Regions from separate parts of the Pedococcus sp. 2YAF34 genome, predicted to be linked through region 2. Evidence: predicted binding sites of a transcription regulator. Region 2 holds the regulator's gene; the other holds the start of a gene.
What was found. Region 2 encodes LexA, which represses DNA repair genes until DNA is damaged. Its sites were predicted from a motif close to TCGAACANNTGTTCGA; they were not measured.
Positions count from the first base shown of each region.

Region 1: the regulator LexA is predicted to act here: its motif matches at 6,339-6,354, upstream of ruvC (crossover junction endodeoxyribonuclease RuvC).

Region 1 covers NZ_JBFRFA010000005.1:7,584-17,776, reverse strand. Annotated here, with positions in the region: gene pgsA (phosphatidylinositol phosphate synthase) at 1-346, shown strand, start outside; gene AB4Z02_RS04320 (phosphatidylinositol mannoside acyltransferase) at 343-1,317, shown strand; gene AB4Z02_RS04315 (glycosyltransferase family 4 protein) at 1,314-2,525, shown strand; gene AB4Z02_RS04310 (hypothetical protein) at 2,525-3,106, shown strand; gene pdxS (pyridoxal 5'-phosphate synthase lyase subunit PdxS) at 3,229-4,155, shown strand; gene AB4Z02_RS04300 (GNAT family N-acetyltransferase) at 4,266-4,796, opposite strand; gene pdxT (pyridoxal 5'-phosphate synthase glutaminase subunit PdxT) at 4,828-5,451, shown strand; gene AB4Z02_RS04290 (YebC/PmpR family DNA-binding transcriptional regulator) at 5,448-6,209, shown strand; gene ruvC (crossover junction endodeoxyribonuclease RuvC) at 6,405-7,004, shown strand; gene ruvA (Holliday junction branch migration protein RuvA) at 7,001-7,603, shown strand; gene ruvB (Holliday junction branch migration DNA helicase RuvB) at 7,633-8,712, shown strand; gene yajC (preprotein translocase subunit YajC) at 8,896-9,219, shown strand; gene secD (protein translocase subunit SecD) at 9,232-10,193, shown strand, end outside.
Region 2 covers NZ_JBFRFA010000009.1:23,913-34,105, reverse strand. Annotated here, with positions in the region: gene AB4Z02_RS07055 (CHAP domain-containing protein) at 1-759, shown strand, start outside; gene AB4Z02_RS07050 (LysM peptidoglycan-binding domain-containing protein) at 797-1,195, opposite strand; gene lexA (transcriptional repressor LexA) at 1,456-2,181, shown strand; gene AB4Z02_RS07040 (DUF4259 domain-containing protein) at 2,188-2,601, opposite strand; gene AB4Z02_RS07035 (GNAT family N-acetyltransferase) at 2,694-3,119, opposite strand; gene AB4Z02_RS07030 (class I SAM-dependent methyltransferase) at 3,269-3,856, shown strand; gene AB4Z02_RS07025 (NAD-dependent protein deacetylase) at 3,837-4,610, opposite strand; gene AB4Z02_RS07020 (LysR family transcriptional regulator) at 4,866-5,795, shown strand; gene AB4Z02_RS07015 (ComEC/Rec2 family competence protein) at 5,841-8,267, opposite strand; gene AB4Z02_RS07010 (helix-hairpin-helix domain-containing protein) at 8,267-9,043, opposite strand; gene plsY (glycerol-3-phosphate 1-O-acyltransferase PlsY) at 9,541-10,173, opposite strand; gene AB4Z02_RS07000 (DegV family protein) at 10,184-10,193, opposite strand, start outside.

The DNA of each region.
Region 1 (10,193 bases), on a different contig from region 2:
CGACCGGTTCGGCGACTCGGCCATCTTCGGCGGCCTCGTCCTCTGGTACGCCGGCCGCGGCGACGACTTCCTCATGGCCGGCCTCGCGCTCGCGTGCCTCATCCTCGGCAGCGTCGTGTCCTACGCCAAGGCGCGCGCGGAGGGGCTCGGCTTCTCCGCGGACGTCGGCATCGCCGAGCGCGCCGACCGCCTCGTCGCCGTCCTGGTGACCACGGGCCTGGTCGGCCTCGGCCTGCCCGAGGTGGTGCTGACGATCGTCCTGGCGCTCCTCGCCGTGGCGAGCCTGGTCACCGTGGTGCAGCGCATGCTCATGGTGCGCCGCCAGGCGCTCACCGCAGCCCAGTGAGCCGGCTCGGCGACCTGCTCGCCGTGAGCGGCTTCCGCCTCGGCTGGGCCACCGTACGGCGCCTGCCCGAGCGCGCCGCGTACGCCGCCTTCGACCGCGTCGCCGACCTCACCGTCGCCCGAGGGGGCAAGGGGGTGCAGCGCCTGCGGAGCAACTACGCGCGGGTGCGTCCCGAGCTGGACGACGCAGCCCTCGATGCGCTGGTGCGCGCCGGCATGCGGTCCTACATGCGCTACTACTGCGAGGCGTTCCGGCTGCCCGACCGCAGCCGGGCCGGCATCGAGGCCCAGGTCGTCGTGCACGGCGACGCCCCGGTGCGCGCCGAGCTCGCCGCGGGCCGTCCCGTCGTCTGCTTCCTCGGCCACCTCGGCAACTGGGACATCGCCGGTGCGTGGGGGACCAGGGCGATCGCGCCGGTCGTCACCGTCGCCGAGCGCCTGGAGCCGGAGGAGGTCTTCACCGAGTTCCTGGAGTTCCGGGAGTCGCTGGGCATGACGATCCTGCCGCTGACCGGAGGCGGTGACGTCTTCGCCCAGCTGCGCGGGCACCTGGCCGCGCCGGTGCTGATGCCCCTGCTCGCGGACCGCGACCTGACGGCCCGGGGGATCGAGGTCGACCTGTGCGGCCACCGCTCGAAGATGGCCGCCGGCCCCGCCGCCCTCGCGCTCGCCAGCGGGGTGGCGCTGCACCCGGTGTCCATCCACTACGAACCCGTACCCGGGTCCTGGCGGCACCGCGTCGTCATCACCTTCCACGACCGCGTCGAGGTGCCGGCGACCGGCACGACCCGCGCCAAGGCCGTGGCCATGACCCAGCAGTGCGCCGATGCCCTCGGGGCGGCCATCGTCGAGCACACCGCCGACTGGCACATGCTGCAGCGGGTGTTCCTCGAGGACCTCGCGCCGAGGTCGGCGGCGACCGAGGCCGCTGGGGCCGCTGGGGCCCCGGGGTCTGCTGGAGCCGCGTCGTGAGGATCGGGATCGTCTGCCCCTACTCCTTCGACGTGCCCGGGGGAGTGCAGTTCCACGTGCGCGACCTCGCCGAGCACTTCCTCGCCCAGGGACACCATGCGTCGGTGCTGGCGCCGGCCGACGACGACACCCCGCTGCCCGACTACGTCGAGTCGGTGGGCCGGGCCGTGCCCGTCCGCTACAACGGTTCCGTCGCCCGCCTCAACTTCGGGCCCGTCACCGCGGCTCGGGTCGGGCGTTGGCTCGAGCGTGGCGAGTTCGACGTGCTCCACATCCACGAGCCGGTGACCCCCTCGATCGCCCTGCTCGCCCTGTGGTCCGCCGACGGCCCGGTCGTCGCCACGTTCCACACCTCCAACCTGCGCTCGCGCGCCATGCAGGCCGCCTACCCGCTGCTGCGGCCCAGCCTCGAGAAGATCAGCGGCCGCATCGCCGTCTCCGAGGACGCGCGCCGCACGGTCACCACCCACCTCGGCGGTGACGCCGTCGTGATCCCCAACGGTGTCAACGTCGCCCGCTTCGCCGAGGCATCGCCCGAGCCGGCCTGGCAGGGCACGACCGACGCGCCGACCCTGGCCTTCCTCGGGCGCATCGACGAGCCCCGCAAGGGCCTCCCGGTGCTCGCGGCCGCGATGCCTGCGGTGCTGGCGCGGCACCCCGGGGCGCGCGTGCTCGTCGCCGGCCCCGGTGACGTCGAGGCTGCCCGCGAGCGGATGGATCCTGCGGTCGCCTCTGCCACCGAGTTCCTCGGCATGGTCAGCGACGAGGAGAAGGCGGCCCTGCTCTCGTCCGTCGACGCCTACGTCGCCCCGCACACCGGCGGCGAGAGCTTCGGCATCGTCCTCGTCGAGGCCATGAGTGCCGGAGCGCCCGTGGTCGCCTCCGACCTCGCGGCGTTCGTCCGGGTCCTCGACCGCGGCCGGTGCGGGGCGATGTTCACCAACGAGGACCCCGGAGACCTGTCGCGACAGCTGCTCCGCGTGCTCGGCGACCCCGGCGAGCGCGAGCGCCTGGCCGCACTCGGCAGCAAGCGCGCGATGGTGTTCGACTGGTCGGTCGTGGCCGAGGACGTCATGGCGGTCTACGAGACGGTCACGCACGGCATGGACGACGTGCGCACCGACCACACCGGCCACCTGCGGGCCGACCCGACCGACACGCGGTGGACGCGACTGCTGCGCGGTGCGCGGCGCGGAGGTGAGGACTGATGGAGCTCCTGACGTATGCCGCGGTCGTGGTGGCCGTGCTCCTCGGCGTGGCCTGGTACCTCTCCTACAACGCCGCCCGCCTCGACCGCCTGCACACCCGGGCCGAGGGTGCGTTGTCCGCGCTGGACGCCCAGCTGGTCCGCCGCGCGGAGGCGACCCTGGAGCTCGCCAACTCCGGTGCAGTCGATCCCGCCACCGCCCTGATGCTCGCGGGCGCGGCCTCGGACTCCCTCGAGGCCCACAACGAGCGCGCGCTCGAGGACGACCTGCTCGAGGGGCAGAGCTTCGGTGCCCGCGAGGGGCTGGAGAGCGACCTCACCGCCGCGCTGCAGGCGGCGCTGACGCCCGACGTGGTTGCCGAGATCAGGGCCGAGGACGCCGCGGGCGCGGCCGCCCTCCAGCGCGTCGAGGGAGCCGGGGTCCGGGTGCAGCTCGCCCGGCGCTTCCACAACGACGCCGTCACCGACGTACGCCGCGTGCGCCGCAAGGCGGTCGTGCGCCTCTTCCGGCTCGCCGGGCACGCCGACCTCCCGCGCACGGTCGAGTTCGACGACGAGCTGCCTCCCGCCGTCCGCGACTGACCCCGGCCACCGGTCCCAGCCGGGTCGCAGGGGCGGTCGGAGGCACGGGACGCACCAACTAGCATGGGATGCGAAGCGCGTCCCCTGCGCTGCGCCCTGAACAGAATCTGGAGCACGTCGTCATGTCCGCCGACACCACCACCCCCGCCAGCCAGCCCTCGTCGCAGCCCACCACCGGCACGTCCCGCGTCAAGCGCGGCATGGCCGAGATGCTCAAGGGCGGCGTCATCATGGACGTCGTCAACGCCGAGCAGGCCAAGATCGCCGAGGACGCCGGTGCCGTCGCCGTCATGGCGCTCGAGCGGGTCCCCGCCGACATCCGCGCCCAGGGCGGCGTCTCGCGCATGTCCGACCCCGACATGATCGACGGCATCATCGAGGCCGTCTCCATCCCGGTGATGGCCAAGGCCCGCATCGGCCACTTCGTCGAGGCGCAGGTGCTGCAGTCCCTCGGCGTCGACTACATCGACGAGTCCGAGGTCCTGACCCCCGCCGACTACGCCAACCACATCGACAAGTGGAACTTCACCGTCCCCTTCGTCTGTGGTGCGACCAACCTCGGCGAAGCCCTGCGCCGCATCACCGAGGGTGCGGCGATGATCCGCTCCAAGGGTGAGGCCGGCACCGGTGACGTCTCCAACGCCACCACCCACATGCGCCAGATCCGCCAGCAGATCCGCAAGCTCCAGAACCTCCCCGAGGACGAGCTCTTCGTCGCGGCGAAGGAGCTCCAGGCTCCCTACGAGCTCGTGACGGAGGTCGCCGAGGCCGGCAAGCTGCCCGTGGTGCTGTTCACCGCCGGCGGCATCGCCACCCCCGCCGACGCCGCGATGATGATGCAGCTCGGCGCCGAGGGCGTCTTCGTCGGCTCGGGCATCTTCAAGTCCGGCAACCCCGCCCAGCGGGCCGAGGCGATCGTCAAGGCCACCACGTTCTTCGACGACCCCGACGTGATCGCCAAGGTCTCGCGCGGCCTCGGTGAGGCCATGGTCGGCATCAACGTCGACGAGATCCCCGAGCCGCACCGACTCGCCGAGCGCGGCTGGTAGCCACCCGCTCCCGGCACTTCCGGCGCCCATTGCAACGAAGGGTGGGAAGCGGCTGCTCCAGCACCACCTGAGGCAGCCGGTTCCCACCCTTCGTCGTCGCCGTCGGGGCTTCAGCCCCTGTCGTCAGGGAGCGCCATGAAGAGCACGGGCAGGTGGTCGGCAGGAAGCCACCAGGGGCGGCCCTCGCCGACCACCTGCCACCCCGTCCTGCGGTAGAGCTCGACGGCGGCGGTCGTCTCCTGGACCACGTCGAGGACGGGGGTCCGGCCGGTGGCGCGGATCGCCTCGACCGCTGTCGCCAGCAGCGCACTGCCGACGCCCCGGCCGCGCGCGGTGTGGGCCACGAACAGCACCGAGACCGCTGCCAGCTCCTCGGCCCCGCGCCCCGTGCCCGCGGTCCAGAGGTCCGCCTCCATCCCCGTCCCGACCCCGCAGACCGACACGTGGCCGACGACCTCGGCGTCGAGGTCTGCCACCCAGGCCGCGTCCTCGCCGTCGCGGCGGATGAAGTCCTCGGCAGGGAACGGCAGGGGCCAGCGCTGGGGGTACCCGGAGTACGGCCGTTGCGCCGCGAGCACCTCGGCAAGAGCGGGGAGGTCGTCGGGGGTGCGGGCGCGGATGCGCGCGTCGGGCAGGGGCACGGTGACCAGCCTAGGTGGGCGCCCCCGTAGCATTCCGGCCGTGACGAATCCCTCCAGTCCGACCATCGGTGTCCTCGCCGTCCAGGGGGACGTGCGCGAGCACCTGTACGCCGTCGAGCAGGCCGGCGCGCGCAGCGCCACGGTCCGCCGCCCGCGCGAGCTGGAGGCGGTCGACGCGCTCATCATCCCCGGTGGCGAGTCGACGACGATGGACAAGCTCGTCCGCGCCTTCGACCTGTACCACCCGCTCCGGGAGCGCCTCGCGGCAGGCATGCCGGCCTACGGGTCGTGCGCGGGCATGATCATGCTCGCCGACCGCATCGCCGACGCCCGACCCGACCAGCAGACGCTCGGCGGTCTCGACATCACGGTGCGGCGCAACGCCTTCGGACGCCAGGTCGACTCCTTCGAGGAGGACCTCCACATCCGAGCCATCGGCGGGGCCCCGATGCGGGCCGTGTTCATCCGCGCCCCGTGGGTCGAGGAGGTCGGCGAGGGCGTGGAGGTCCTGGCCCGCGTCGAGGACGGCCCGGCCGCAGGTAGGATCGTCGCCGTTCGTCAGGGATCGGTGATGGCCACCTCCTTCCACCCGGAAGTGACCGGTGACCACCGGTTCCACCAGTTGTTCGTCGAGATCGTGAGAGGCAAGGCATGAGCGGCCACAGCAAATGGGCGACCACCAAGCACAAGAAGGCCGCCATCGACGCCAAGCGCGGCAAGCTCTTCGCCAAGCTGATCAAGAACATCGAGGTCGCGGCGCGCACGGGTGGCGGTGACCCCACGGGCAACCCGACGCTCTACGACGCCATCCAGAAGGCCAAGAAGTCCTCGGTCCCCAACAACAACATCGACAACGCGGTCAAGCGTGGCTCGGGCGCCACCGCCGGCGGCTCGGACTGGGAGACCATCACCTACGAGGGCTACGCGCCAGGTGGCGTGGCCGTCCTCATCGAGTGCCTGACCGACAACCGCAACCGCGCCGCGGCCGAGGTCCGGACCGCCCTGACCCGCAACGGCGGACAGCTCGCCGACCCGGGCTCGGTCTCCTACGTGTTCGACCGCAAGGGCGTCGTCGTGGTGCCCAAGGGTGACAAGACCGAGGACGACATCCTCGAGGTGGTGCTCGAGGCGGGGGCCGACGAGGTCAACGACCTCGGCGACTCCTTCGAGATCATCTCCGAGGCCACCGACTTCGTCGCCGTGCGCAAGGCGGTCCAGGACGCCGGCATCGACTACGACTCGGCCGAGGCCTCGTGGGTCCCCAACCTCCAGGTGCCGCTCGACGCCGACGGCGCCCGCAAGATGATCCGCGTCATCGAGGCCCTCGAGGACTCCGACGACGTTCAGGACGTCTTCGCCAACGGTGACATCAGCGACGAGGTTCTCGCCGAGCTCGACGAGGACGACGAGTAGACGACATCGAGCAGGCGGCACACCGAGTGGGCGGCGACCAGACCGGTCCGCTCGGTGCCACCAGCCGGACGCCCCGTCCTCCCCGCGTGTTGCTGCGGGGGAGCCGGGGCGTCGTCCGTGTAGCGTTCACCGAACAGGTGTTCGGATGACGAGACGGTGGAGCGGCAGCGCCCGCCAGGACGAGGGAGCAGCGCAGTGCGCGTACTCGGGGTCGACCCCGGACTGACCCGGTGCGGGCTGGGTGTGGTCGACAGCAGCCGCGGCCGCAGGCTCACCATGGTCGCGGTGGGGGTCGTCCGGACGCCGGGCGACCGCGACACGGGGGAGCGGCTCGTTTACCTCCAGGACCAGGTCGACGCCTGGCTCGACCGGTTCGATCCCGACGCCATCGCCCTCGAGCGCGTCTTCGCGGCCGACCACGTGCCCACCGTCATGACGACCGCCCAGGCGTCGGGCCTGGTGCTCCTGGCCGCCGCGCGCCGCGGCCTGCCGCTCGTCACGCACACGCCCAGCGAGGTCAAGGCCGCCGTCACCGGGCAGGGCCGCGCCGACAAGGCACAGGTCACCGCCATGGTCACCCGCATCCTCGAGCTCGAGGTCGCCCCCAGGCCCGCCGACGCCGCCGACGCCCTGGCCCTGGCCATCTGCCACCACTGGCGCGGCGGCGGCGACCAGCGCCTCGCCCTCGCCGCAGCCTCCGAGCGTGCCCGGCTCAAGGCCGTGGGCGCCCGGGCCCCCGGCGCCGTACCCGGCGGTGCCCCGTCCGCCCACCCGTCCGGGGCGGTGTCGCGGTGATCGCCTCGGTGCGTGGCGCGGTCCAGCACATCGGCCTCGACCGTGTCGTCGTCGAGGTCGGGCGAGTCGGCATGCTCCTGCACACGACCCCCGCGACGGCCTCGGCGCAGCACCTCGGTCGCGAGGCGACCCTGGCGACCACGCTCGTCGTGCGCGAGGACTCACTGACCCTCTACGGCTTCGCCTCCGACGAGGAGCGCGACATCTTCGAGCAGGTCCAGACCGTCACCGGGGTGGGGCCGCGGCTCGCCCTGGCCATGCTGTCCGTGCTGGCGCCCGACCGGCTGCGCGCCGCGGTGACCGGCGCCGACCTCGCCACCCTGACCAAGGTGCCGGGCATCGGCAAGAAGGGCGCCGAGCGCATCGTGCTCGAGCTGCGGGACAAGATCGGCGTGCCGTCCGGTGCCGCCGGCACGACCCCTGCCGCACCCGCCGCCGCGGGGCCGTCCTGGCGCGACCAGGTCACCGACGCCCTCACCGGGCTCGGCTACTCCGGCAAGCAGGCCGAGGACGCCGTCACGTCGGTCGCGGCCACGGCCCCGGCCGACGCCAACGTCTCCGAGATGCTGCGCGCCGCGCTGCGTGAGCTCGGGCGGTAGGAGTGTCCGGCGACGGCTTCAGCTCCGAGATGTACGAGGACTCCTCCCTCGACGCCACCGCCCGCATCGTCGACCCCTCGGGCGAAACCGACGAGCGCACGGTCGAGATGGCGCTGCGACCGCGCCGGCTGAGCGAGTTCTCGGGGCAGTCGAGGGTGCGTGACCAGCTGTCCCTCGTGCTCGAGGCGGCGCGCCGCCGAGGCACCCCGCCCGACCACGTCCTGCTCTCGGGGCCGCCCGGCCTCGGCAAGACGACCCTGGCGATGCTCATCGGCACCGAGCTCGAGCGCCCGATCCGCATCACCAGCGGCCCGGCGATCCAGCACGCCGGCGACCTCGCAGCGGTGCTCTCGTCCCTGACCGAGGGGGAGGTGCTCTTCCTCGACGAGATCCACCGGATGTCCCGCTCCGCCGAGGAGATGCTCTACCTCGCCATGGAGGACTTCCGCGTCGACGTCATCGTCGGCAAGGGCCCGGGGGCCACCGCGATCCCGCTCGAGCTCGCACCGTTCACCGTCGTCGGGGCGACCACGCGGGCGGGCCTGCTCCCCGCGCCGCTGCGCGACCGCTTCGGCTTCACCGGCCACCTCGACTTCTACGCCACCGACGACCTCGTGGCGATCCTGCACCGCTCCGCACGGCTGCTCGATGTCGCCGCCGACCCCGACGGAATCACCGAGATCGCCCGCCGGTCGCGGGGCACACCGCGCATCGCCAACCGCCTGCTGCGTCGGGTCCGCGACTGGGCGCAGGTGCACGGCCGCCACGTCGTGGACGAGGCCGCCGCCCACGCCGCCCTGGCCCTCTTCGACGTCGACGACCGCGGCCTCGACCGGCTCGACCGAGCCGTCCTCGACGCCCTGTGCCGCCGGTTCGGCGGGGGACCGGTCGGGCTGTCGACCCTCGCGGTGGCCGTCGGCGAGGAGGCCGACACCGTCGAGACGGTCGCCGAGCCGTTCCTCGTGCGCGAGGGCTTCATGGTGCGCACCCCGCGTGGCCGCGCCGCCAGCGCGCTGGCGTGGGAGCACCTGGGGCTGACGCCGCCGGCCGGCCTCGACCGCCAGCCGGCCCTGCCGCTGGACACCGGCGAGGGCCGCTTCGGCGCCTGAGGACCCGCCCGGGTGGCACCGCCCGCGAAATGGTCACAATTGGAACGCGGTTGCGGCAGGGCACGTTGGTCGGTATGCCGTGCGTCACCTACACTCGGGCGGTCACCCGGCTGGTGCCGGGGACCTGTGCGTGCCCGGTGATGCGGCTGCGCGCACCACCAGCCAACTGTGAAGGGATGCTCCATGTCGAGTGGCGGCTCACCGCTAGCCAGCCTGCTGATCTTCGCCCTGCCCGTGCTGCTGATCGTGTTCATGGTGTTCAGCCAGCGTCGACGGCAGCGCGAGGCGCAGTCCCTGCAGGCGGGTCTGACGGTCGGTGACGAGGTCTGCACGACCTCGGGCCTCTTCGGCCGGGTCACCTCGATCGAGGACCAGGTCGTCACCCTCGAGGTCGCCCCGGGTGTGGTGCTGCGCTTCGACCGCCGCGCGATCGGCCTCAAGACCCCGCAGTCCCCTTCCTCCACGACGGCGTCCGACCAGCCGTCCGGTCCCGTCAGCCCCGAGTAGAGGTCACCCCACGTGGCAACCAACCCGTACAACCGCAAGCCGCTGAAGGTCCTGGCGGGCCTCGCGGCCGTGAGCATCGCCCTCTACGGGCTGCTCTTCGCCGCCGTGACCTGGGGCGACGCCCAGTTCAAGCCGAAGCTCGGCCTGGACCTCGCCGGCGGCACCCAGCTCGTGCTGGCACCGCGCCTCGTGGGCAACGCCAAGGTCTCCAGCGACCAGCTCAACCAGGCGCGCGACATCATCGTCCAGCGCGTCGACGCCAACGGCGTCGCGGGTGCCGAGGTGACCACCAGCGGTGGCCGCAACATCGTGGTGAGCATGCCCGGTACGCCGCCGAAGGCCACCGAGGACGCCATCCGTCGCTCCTCGCAGATGCAGTTCCGGCCGGTCCTCGCAGCCGCGCCCGGCACCAACCAGCCGGTGCCGACCGGCACCTCGACCACGGGCGGGACCCCGACGGGTACGGCGACCGGTACCGCCACGGGCACCGCCACCAAGCCGGCCGTGCCGACCGCCACCGGCGCGACGACGACCAAGGCCGGCAGCGCCGTGCCGGGCGCGTTCGTCCGAGCGACGACGACCCCCGCCACCGGTGCGAGCACCACGCCTGCCCCGACGGCCACGACGGGCGCCGCGACCCCCACCACGCCGGCCGCGGGCAGCACCGCCGCGCCCAAGGACGCCAGCGACCTCGCCCAGATCACCCCTGCGCTCACCCAGGAGTTCCAGGCCCTCGACTGCGCCAAGGACGGCGTCCTCGACGGCATCGTCGACGACCCGGCCAAGCCGCTGGTCACCTGCTCCGACACCGGCGCCGAGAAGTACATCCTCGGCCCGGTCGAGGTCCGCGGTGACCAGATCAAGGACGCTGTCGCCGGCTACCAGCCGCTGTCCAACGGCCAGCCGTCCAACATCGTCGAGATCCGCCTGTCCTTCAACAGCAGCGGCACCAAGGCGTTCGGCAACGTCACCAA
Region 2 (10,193 bases):
TTCATCCACTTCAAGGACCAAGCCTACCAGCCGCCGAGGTCTGGCTCGTTCCTGCGCGTGCGCGAGACCAACGAGGTCTACCGCCTCGTCGGCTCTGCGCCGATCTACACCTCGACATGGACCGGTCTCGGGGGCACCCAGCCGACCCACCTCATCTCCTCCGCGACTCTGGCGTCGATGCCGGCGCGGCTGGCGGAGGGCACCTTCATCCGCGGCGCCCAGCGCAACGAGGTCTACCGCGTCATCGGTGGAGCGCCGGTCTACGTCTACACGTGGGCGGCGTTCGGGGGGACGCAGGCAACCACCAAGGTCGACCAGTACGCCATCGACAAGGCGGGGATGGGCGGCCACTGGAACCACCTGCGGTCACGACCCGCCGAGGGCACCCTCATCCGGGGCGGCCAGCGCGGTGAGGTCTACAAGGTCGCCGGTGGGGCGCCGGTCATCGTCACCGACTGGGACAACGTGGGCGGCAAGCGGACCTCGATGACGGTCGACCAGTACGCGATCGACAAGGCCGGGAGCGCCACCCGCTACAACCACCTGTCGTTCCGGCCGGTGGACGGGTCGTACGTGCGCGGGTACACGACCAAGAAGGTCTACCTGATGAAGGGCGGCATCGCCCACTACGTCTACTCCTGGGACCAGGTCGGCGGGACCGTGCAGCCCACGACGCTCGTGGACCAGGTCGCCGTCGACAAGGCCGGGACGTCGAGCCCGCTCTACTGGACCCACATCAAGGACAAGCAGGTTCTCTGAGGGCCCTGGCCGGCTCACCCCGGTGAGCCGTGGCGCGTCAGCCGACGGCGGGGATGAGCAGCGTCTGGCCGGCGTGGACGTCCGAGCCGGCCAGGTCGTTGGCGACCTGGATGCGGGCGACGGCGTCGGCCAGCGGGAGCTGCGGCAGCTGCGTGGCCGCGACCTCGGAGAGCGTCTGGCCCGACTGCACGGTCGTGGCGTGGTCGACGACCGTCGCCGACGCCCCGCCGGACAGCAGGGTGGTCGCGAGCACCACCGCGGCCACGAGGACCGTCAGGGTGATGGCGAGGCGACCTGCGCGGGTGAGGTGCACCGGCGCCACGGGGCGGATGACGACGTCCTCGCCCGTGGGCACGGAGACGAGCTGCGGACGGGTCGGTCGCGTCGGCATCCGCAAAGGTGCGGGGGCGACGTCCCAAGCGACTGCTGCACTCATCTGGTCCTCCGTGGTGGTCAGGGTCTGGCGGTCGTTCGAACGGGTGTGCGAACTTCCTCTGGACTGATTTCTAGCACGCGTGTTCGAATGCGGCAAGACACGCGTCGAACACATGTTTGGCACAGGCGTTCGAACGCCATACGCTGTGTTCATGCCTCAAGCACATCAGAGGCCACTGACAACGCACCCGTACCACCGTCGCCGGACCACCCCTGGAGGACCGGCTCACGGCACCTGACCTGCGGAAACGAGGAACCGGCATGAGCGAGGACAACGTCAAGGAGCTCCCCGACCGCGACCACGGCGACGGGCTCACCGTCCGCCAGCGCCGGGTCCTCGAGGTCATCCGCAACTCGGTGGACCGGCGCGGCTACCCGCCGAGCCTGCGCGAGATCGGCGAGGCCGTCGGGCTCACCTCCCCGAGCTCGGTGGCCCACCAGCTCTCGACCCTCGAGCGCAAGGGGTTCCTGCGCCGCGACCCCAACCGCCCTCGCGCCATCGAGGTCGTCTCCCCCGACTCCCCCGCCGACATGCGCGGCTACCGCGGCGGCGCGAGCGTCGACGACGAGACGGCCGTCTACGACGAGACCGGGATCGGCGACCAGCGCCCGGAGGCCTCCTACGTCCCCGTGCTCGGACGCATCGCTGCCGGCGTGCCGATCCTCGCCGAGGAGACCGTCGAGGACGTCTTCCCGCTCCCCCGCCAGATCGTCGGCGAAGGCCAGCTGTTCCTGCTCCAGGTCGTCGGCGAGTCGATGATCGACGCGGCGATCTGCGACGGTGACTGGGTCGTCGTGCGGCAGCAACCGACAGCCGACAACGGCGACATCGTGGCTGCCATGCTCGACAACGAGGCGACCGTCAAGACGTTCAAGCGGAAGGACGGCAAGGTCTGGCTCATGCCGCACAACGCGGCGTTCGAGCCCATCGACGGCGACCACGCCACCATCCTGGGCAAGGTCACCGCGGTCCTGCGCCGCGTCTGAGCAGCGTCAGTCGCCCAGCGTCTCGAGGTACCTGCTCAGGCGCTGGGTGATGTCGTCGGTGGCGCGGGCCTCGTCCCACAGCTCCCACCACTCGTTGTCATCCGGCCGCAGCGCCCGGTGCAGCGCCGCGGTGGCGAGGTCCTCGAGGCGCTCGTCGACCTCGAGCGGCTCCTCCTCCACCCAACGCGGCACGTAGCGCTCTGCGACGACGCTCTCCGGGTCGTCGCAGGCGGCTACGACGACCGCGGCCGCGATGGCCTCGGCCATCTCCGGCGCCTCGATGTAGCCGTCCGACCGCACCACGCGCCCCATGGCTCGCTCCACCTGGGCGCGGCGCTCGTCGGGTCCGGCCTCCTCGAGGGTGTCGAGGAAGTCGAGCGCGTCGTCGTTCTCGAACGGTCCTGTTCCGGCAGCTCCCATACCGGCCTCCCTGTGTGCTCGGTTGCTACGAGCGTGCCAAGGCCCGCCGCGACACGCCAGTGGTCGTTCGGCCGAGGCAAGGTGGACCTTTGTCAGCCCTCGCCGCTGGTCCCCGACACGGTGTGCCCGGCGCCCTCCTCAGGCAGCAGGCGCTGGTACCAGGCGGTGTCGACGTAGCGGCCGAACTTGTGCCCCACCTCGCGCAGCACCCCCACCTGCTCGAACCCGAACCGGCGGTGCAGCGCGATGCTCGCGTCGTTGGGCAGCGCGATGACCGCGACCTGGGTGTGCACGCCGGGGTGCGCGTCGAGCCGGCCGAGCAGCGCGGAGTACAGCTGCGACGCGACGCCCAGGCCACGCGCGCCCTCCGCGAGGTAGACCGACACCTCCTTGGTCCCGTCGTACGCGGGGCGAGGGCGGAACGGCCCGGAGAAGGCGTAGCCGAGCACCTCCTCGTCACGAGTCGCGACGAGGACGAGATCGCACTCCCCGCGCCCGCGACCTTCTCCCCCAGGTATGCCGCGCCGCGCGGTTCGGTGTCGAACGTCGCCACCGTGGTGCGCGCCTGCTCGTCGTAGATCGCGGCCATCGCCGGCACGTCGGTGTCGAGGGCGTCGCGGACGGTGATCGCGGTGGCGGCCGGGCTCATATCGGCGATGCTAGGGGGATGACGGACCGGCAGCGGATGTGGGACGAGCGGTATGCAGCCAGCGACCGGGTGTGGAGCGCCGGCCCCAACGCGGAGGTCGAGCGGATCGTCTCCCCCTGGCCGCCGGGTCGAGCCCTGGACCTCGGGGCCGGTGAGGGGCGGCACGCCATCTGGCTAGCTTCGCTGGGCTGGCGGGTGACGGCGGTCGACTTCTCCGCGGTGGGGCTCGGCAAGGGCGAGGCCGAGGCGACCCGTCGCGGGCTCGCGGTCGACTGGGCGGTCGCGGACGCGCGTTCGTGGCAACCGTCGCCGGGCGTTCTCTACGACCTGGTGCTGGTCGCCTACCTCCACCTGCCCGAGGACGTCCTCGGTCGGTGCCGGCGCTGGCTCGCGCCGGGCGGCGCCCTCGTCGTCGTCGGTCATGCCTTGCGGAACCTCACCGACGGCGTCGGTGGTCCTCAGGACCCGGCACTCCTCCACACCCTCGACGAACTGCGTGCCGCGTCCGAGGGCCTGCACGTCGAGCGCTGCGAGGAGCTCGTGCGGCACACGGAGGGCGGTGACGCGATCGACGCCGTCCTCGTCGCTAGGCGGCCAGCAGCCTGACCAGCTCGGTGAGCGTCGGACCGAGCGGGGCGTCGAGCTGCAGGGTCGCCTCGCCGTCGCCGCGGGTCGCCCCCCGGGTGATGATGACGACCGGGATGCCCCGGGCGGCTGCCCGCCGCACGAACCGGTAGCCGCTCATGACCTTGAGGCTCGACCCGAGGACGAGCAGCACCTCAGCCTCCTCGGTGAGGCGAAAACAGTGTTCCACCAACGGTTTCGGCACTGACTCGCCGAAGAACACCACGTCGGGCTTGAGGGTGTCCTGCCCGCAGACGAGGCACCGCGGCACCACGAAGTCGGCGACGTCGAGCTCGTTGAGGGCGATGTCGCCGTCGGGCCGGATCTCGTTGCTGGTCACCTCGAAGGTCGGGTTGGTGAGCCGCATCCGCTCGTCGAGGTCCCACCGGCTCGAGCGGTCACCACACGTCAGGCAGACCACGCGGGCGAGTGCGCCGTGGAGCTCGGTGACGTCGGTGGCACCGGCGGACTGGTGAAGCCCGTCGACGTTCTGGGTGATGACCGGGCCCAGCGCGCCGGCTCGCTGCAGGGCGGCGACGGCCTCGTGTCCGGCGTTGGGCCGGGCCAGGTTGAAGCGCTGCCAGCCGACGTAGCTTCGGGCCCAGTAGCGCTGCCGGGCCTGGGAGGAGCGGACGAACTCGGCGTACTGCATCGGAGTCACCCGGCGCTTGCCGTCGGGGCCGCGGTAGTCGGGGATGCCGGACTCGGTGGAGATGCCGGCGCCCGTGAGCGTCATGACACGACGGCGTTCGATGAGGTCGGCGACGGCACCGAGGGCGGCCGGGCTGGTGGTGCCGTCGAGCGCGTACCCGGGCTGCGGAGGGTGCGCCTGCGTCACGTCGGTCACCAGCACAGGTTACGTGGGCCTCACGCAGGTGGCCCGGCGAGCCGCCCACCGGCGACCGAGCCCGGGGCGTCTCGTTCGCAGCGGATCCATCACGGTTGCAGCGAGATCTAGGTGCAGCGATAACCGGCCGTTATGCTTGGCCTCATGATCGACGCTGCTGGTCTCCGCGTGATGAAGGCGATCTCCGACGAGGGGAGCTTCACCGGCGCGGCCCTGGCCCTGGGCTACTCCCAGCCCGCCATCTCGCAGATGGTGCGCCGCCTCGAGCAGCGCACCGGCACCGTCCTCGTCGAGCGGGTCGGCCGCAACGTCCGGCTCACCGAAGCCGGTCAGGTCCTCGCGCGCCACGCCGTGGCCGTCCTCTCCGCCCTCGACGCAGCCGAGGAGGAGGTCGCCGCCATCGCGGGCCTGCGCGCCGGACGGGTGCGGCTGATGGCGTTCCCGTCGAGCTCGGCCACCCTCGTCCCACGCGCCCTGGCCCTGGTCAAGCAGCGTTTCCCCGACGTGCAGGTCACCTTCACCGAAGCCGAGCCCCCGGAGTCCCTCGCCGCACTCAAGGCCGGCGAGTGCGACCTCGCAGTCGCGTTCGCCTACGAGGGCACCGACGTGGGTCGTGGCGAGGAGGACATGGACCTCTTCGTGACCCACAAGCTGCTCGACGACGAGGTGCGGCTCGCGCTCCCGCGTTCGCACCCGCTGGCCGACCGCGACAGCCTCGAGCTCTCCGCCCTGGCGCAGGAGAACTGGATCGCCGGCTGTCCCCGCTGTCGTGGCCACCTCCTGCAGATGTGCGCCAACGAGGGCTTCTCGCCGCACGTGGGGTTCGAGACCGAGGACTACGTGGCAGTGCTGGGCCTGGTCGCCGAGGGCCTGGGCGTGGCGCTGATCCCCGACCTGATCCTGCGCACTGCCCACCACCACGACGTCGTGACACTCCCCGTGACGCCCGCCTCCCGGCGCACGATCAGCGTCGTCACCACCGCCGACCTCCAGCGGGTGCCCGCAGTCCAGGCCACCATCGAGGCGCTCTGCGAAGCGGCCAAGGCCACGCCCCGGGTCCTCGCCAGCAACTGACCGACCGGACACCGCCAACCCTCCTTCACAGGCGCTGATCGCCGTTCACCGTCGTCGCCAGGTCACCCCCACGTCCTGGTCCTGCGACACGACGGCCACGTCGCCACGCTGGTCGGTGCGGAACACGGCATACCCGTTGCGGCGCAACACCTCCAGCGCCTTCGGTGACGGATGGCCGTAGTCGTTGTCCTTGCCGACGCTGATGACGGCGACGGGCGCAGCAACCTCGGCGAGCAGGTCCTCGTCGAGGTTGCCCGAGCCGTGGTGAGCCACCTTCACGACGTCGAACCGTCCCGCCTCGGACTCCATCGCGGGGTCGCGCCGCAGCTCGAGCAGGACCGCGTGGGCGGCCTCGTGCTCCACGTCGCCGAGGAGCAGCAGGTCGACCGGGCCCGACCGCACCGCCAGGACCACGCTCGCGTTGTTGGGTACCGACCCGCTCGAGATGCGCCGCTGCGGCCACCAGACGTCGGCCGTCACACCGGTCCAGGCGAGGTGGTCGCCGGCGGACACCGCACGGACGGGTATGCCGCGAGCCCCTGCCCACCGCTGCACCTCCTCCCACTGGTAGTCGGGTTCGTGGACGGGGGTGGTGAGCACCTCACGCACCTCGCGTCCGGCGATGGCGCCCGGCAGGCCGTCGACGTGGTCGGCGTGCAGGTGGGTGAGCACCACCGAGTCCAGCACCGCGATGTGGAGGCGGCGAAGGCAGGCGTTGATCGCTGCCGGGTCGGGCCCTGCGTCGACCAGCACCGCGTGGCGGGGCTGCGTCGCGAGGACGAGGCCGTCGCCCTGGCCCACGTCGCAGGCCACGAAGCGCCAACCGGGTGCGGGCCACGTCGCGGACGAGGTGGGCGCGGCGGCCGCCACAATGAGCACGCAGGCGGCCAAGGAGGCGACGGGGCGCAACCGCACCCGGTGCACCCACCACCGTCCGGACGCGATGACGAACACCGTCACGCCGGTGAGCAGGAAGGCACCAGGCGCACCATCCGGCCACGGCAGCGTCCCACCGGGCAGGGTGGCACAGGACCGGGCCACCCAGGCGATCCCCAGGGCCGGCAACGCGCCGACCCAGCACAGAGCGGTCGCGCCCCCCGGCCACACCGGAGCCACCACGGCCGCGGCGACACCTGACACCGTGGCCGGAGCCACCATGGGGGCTGCCAGCAGGTTGGCCAGCACGCCCACCACCGAGACGCTCCCCTGCAGGAGCACGACCACCGGCGCGCACATCGCCTGTGCTGCAACGGGAATCGCGAACGCCGGGCCCCACGAACGGATCCGCGCCGGCAGGTGTCGTCCGATCGCCTCGCCCCAGCTGCGCGTGAAGAGCAGCAGCCCGAGGGTGGCGAGTGTCGAGAGGGCGAAACCGAACGAGCGGCTCAGCCACGGGTCGACGACCAGCAGCACGACGACAGCCGCCGACAGCACCGGGATCCCCGCCGCCCGCCGCGACCGGCTCAGCCCGATGAGCCCGATGGCTCCCATCGTCGCCGCCCTGATGACGCTCGGTTCGGGTCGGGCGAGCACCACGAACCCGGCGAGGACGACCACGGCCACGACCGGTCGCCACCGGCGACGTACGCCGAGCAGACCAGCACCCCCGAGCGCGAACGCCAGGATGATGGCGACGTTGCTCCCGGACACCGCCGCCAGGTGGGTCATCCCCGTCGTCAGCATGGCCTCCGTGAGCTCGGGCGGCGTACGGCTCGTGTCACCGATCACCAGGGCCGGCAACAGTCCTCGCGCGTCCGCAGGCAGTGGTGACGCAGCGGATCGCAATCCGGCGCGCAGGTGCTCGGCCCCTCGGGCGACCCACCCGGGCCGCGAGGTCGTGGCGGGGCTGCCTGACGGGTGAACTACCGCGACGACGTCGTCGCCGGGTTCGGCCACGACGAGCTTGCCGTGCAGCTCGAGACCCGACCGCCAGGCCACCGAGCGCCAACGCTCGTCCCCGACGACCAGGACGGGCGTCGACACGCGGGCCGTGGCGCCCCGTGCGGTGACCTGGTGCACCTCCATCCGGAAGCGCACGGTGACCCCGTCGCGACCGGCCTGGGTCAGCACCACCGGGTCGCTCGCGACGACGCCCCGCACCACAACCGCGGCATGGCGGTGCGCGAGGTCCTCCAGCGGCCCTGCCCTCCGCACGGCCTGGTGCCCAGCCGTGGCCAGCAGCGCCAGCGCGACCGTGCCCGCCGACAGGGCAACGACCACACCCGGGTGCTGCGATCCGGGACGACTGCGGCGGGGCACGCGAGGCCCGACCACGAACGCGCTGACGGACACCAGCATCGAGACGCCGGCGAGTCCCACGAGGAGCAGTGGACGCAGCCCGAGGGTCAGGGCGGACACCGACCAGGCGACCAGGGCGGGCAGGAGCAGACGCAGGTCGAGGACCGGGGCGGGCAGGCCGTCGGCGGCCGCCGTGCCGGATGTCGCAGAGGTGGGAGCGACGTCGGGTGGCATCAGACGCTCACCTTCGGTTGCAGCTCGGCGAAGATCTTCTCCCCGATCCCGCTCACCTCACCCAGCTCGTCGACCGAGGCGAAGCGTCCGTGCTCGGTGCGCCAGTCGACGATGCGCTGGGCCAGCACCGGACCCACTCCGGGCAGCTCCTCGAGCTGGGCGGCAGTGGCCGAGTTGAGGTCGAGCCTGCCGCCCACGCCACCGGCTGCAGCAGGACCGCCGGCGGAGCCGCCTCCTCCGGCGGAGCCTGCTCCCGGCCCACCCGCGCCCGGTGCAGAAGCCACCACCTCGCCCGGCTTGGGTATACGGACCTGCTCGCCGTCAGCGAGCACCCGAGCGAGGTTGACGGACGCCAGGTCTGCACCCTTGAGTGCCCCACCCGCCTTCGCCACCGCATCGGCCACCCGCGCTCCGACGGCCAGCCGGAACACCCCCGGCTCCTTGACCTGACCCACCACGTGCACCGTGACGCCGCCAGCTGCGGACCCCGTGGACCCGGTGGACCCTGCAGGCGGCCCGCCACCTCCCGACGCCGTCGCCGAGGACGCGAACGCCGTGCTGCCACCCGCGGAGTGGCTGACCAGGGCGGATCCCGGCTGGGCAGGAGCCACCACCTGCGGTGCACTGGCTGCCCGTGCCCAGGCGACGCGGACGCCGAACCCGGCAGCCGCCACCGCCACGACGACCACGAGGCCGAGCACGGCGGCCCTCGGTGCGCTGAGGCGGGCGCCGACGAGCGACGACGGCAGGGTGAGCAGTCGTGGCCCGGGCGGCATCGGCCGGCGGTGGCGGCCCGAACGCGTGTCACGTGGTCGCTCGGTCGGGGCGGTGGGTCGACCGCGGCCGGGCGACGGGTGGGGGCCCGAGCTCGGGCCCTCCCCCACCGGGTCGACCGCCTCGATCCATGACCGAGCCGGCTGCCACGGGACCACCTCCGCACCCGGCTCGGGGACGAGCCGTGGCGACCCCGGTTCGGGGACGGAACGTGGCGAGGGCAAGGGCGAGGGCGAGGGCTGCGTGCGCGACGAGTCCGCGGCGCCCGGCCCCGGCTGGGCCACCTGTGGCGTCGGGGGTGCCGTCGCCGAGCCGTCGAGCAGGCGGCGGACGCGGGGTGAGGGCTCGGGCGGACGACGACGCAACGGCATACCGGCACGCTAGGAAAGGGTCTCGCCGGCGAACGACGACGCCGACCGGCGTTGTGGACGACGAACGCCCGCAGCGCCGGCTGTGGACGGCCCCGGCCCCGCGTCGACTCACCGCGCGAGCGAACCGATCAGGCGGCCGAGGAGCTCCCTCGCCGGGCGGAGACCCACAGCTCGATGTTGCGCCGGTGGCGGTAGATCACGAGCAGGGCCACCACGACGCACCACGCCCCGGTGTCGCGGGACCCGAAGGGCACCCACCGCGCCCACGAGAGCAGCCCCAGCACGAACAGCAGCACGCACGCCGACACCGACGCCCCAGCCACCCACCGCAGCCGCCAGACGAGCAGCACGAAGACGACCACCATGACCAGGCCGAACCACGGCTCGACCGCCAGGATCGCCCCGAGCGAGGTGGCCACGCCCTTGCCGCCCTGGCCCTTGAGGAACGGCGACCAGATATGTCCCAGCACCACCGCGAGCCCGACGCACAGGGCGGTGACGGTGCCGAAGAGGTGCTGCGCGAGGACCACGGGCAGCAGGCCCTTGAGGACGTCGAGGACACCGACGACGACTCCCCAGCGAGGGCCGAGGACCCGGCCGGCGTTGGTCGCGCCCGGGTTGCCGGAGCCGGTGTGGCGCAGGTCCTTGCCGAGGATCCGGGCGAGGATCGTGGCGGGGTTGACCGCCCCGACGACGAACGCGACCGCCGATGCCACGGGCACCTCGGCCAGCTCCCAGAACGACGCGTGACCGACGCTCACCACGCCCGCCTCAGGCCGTC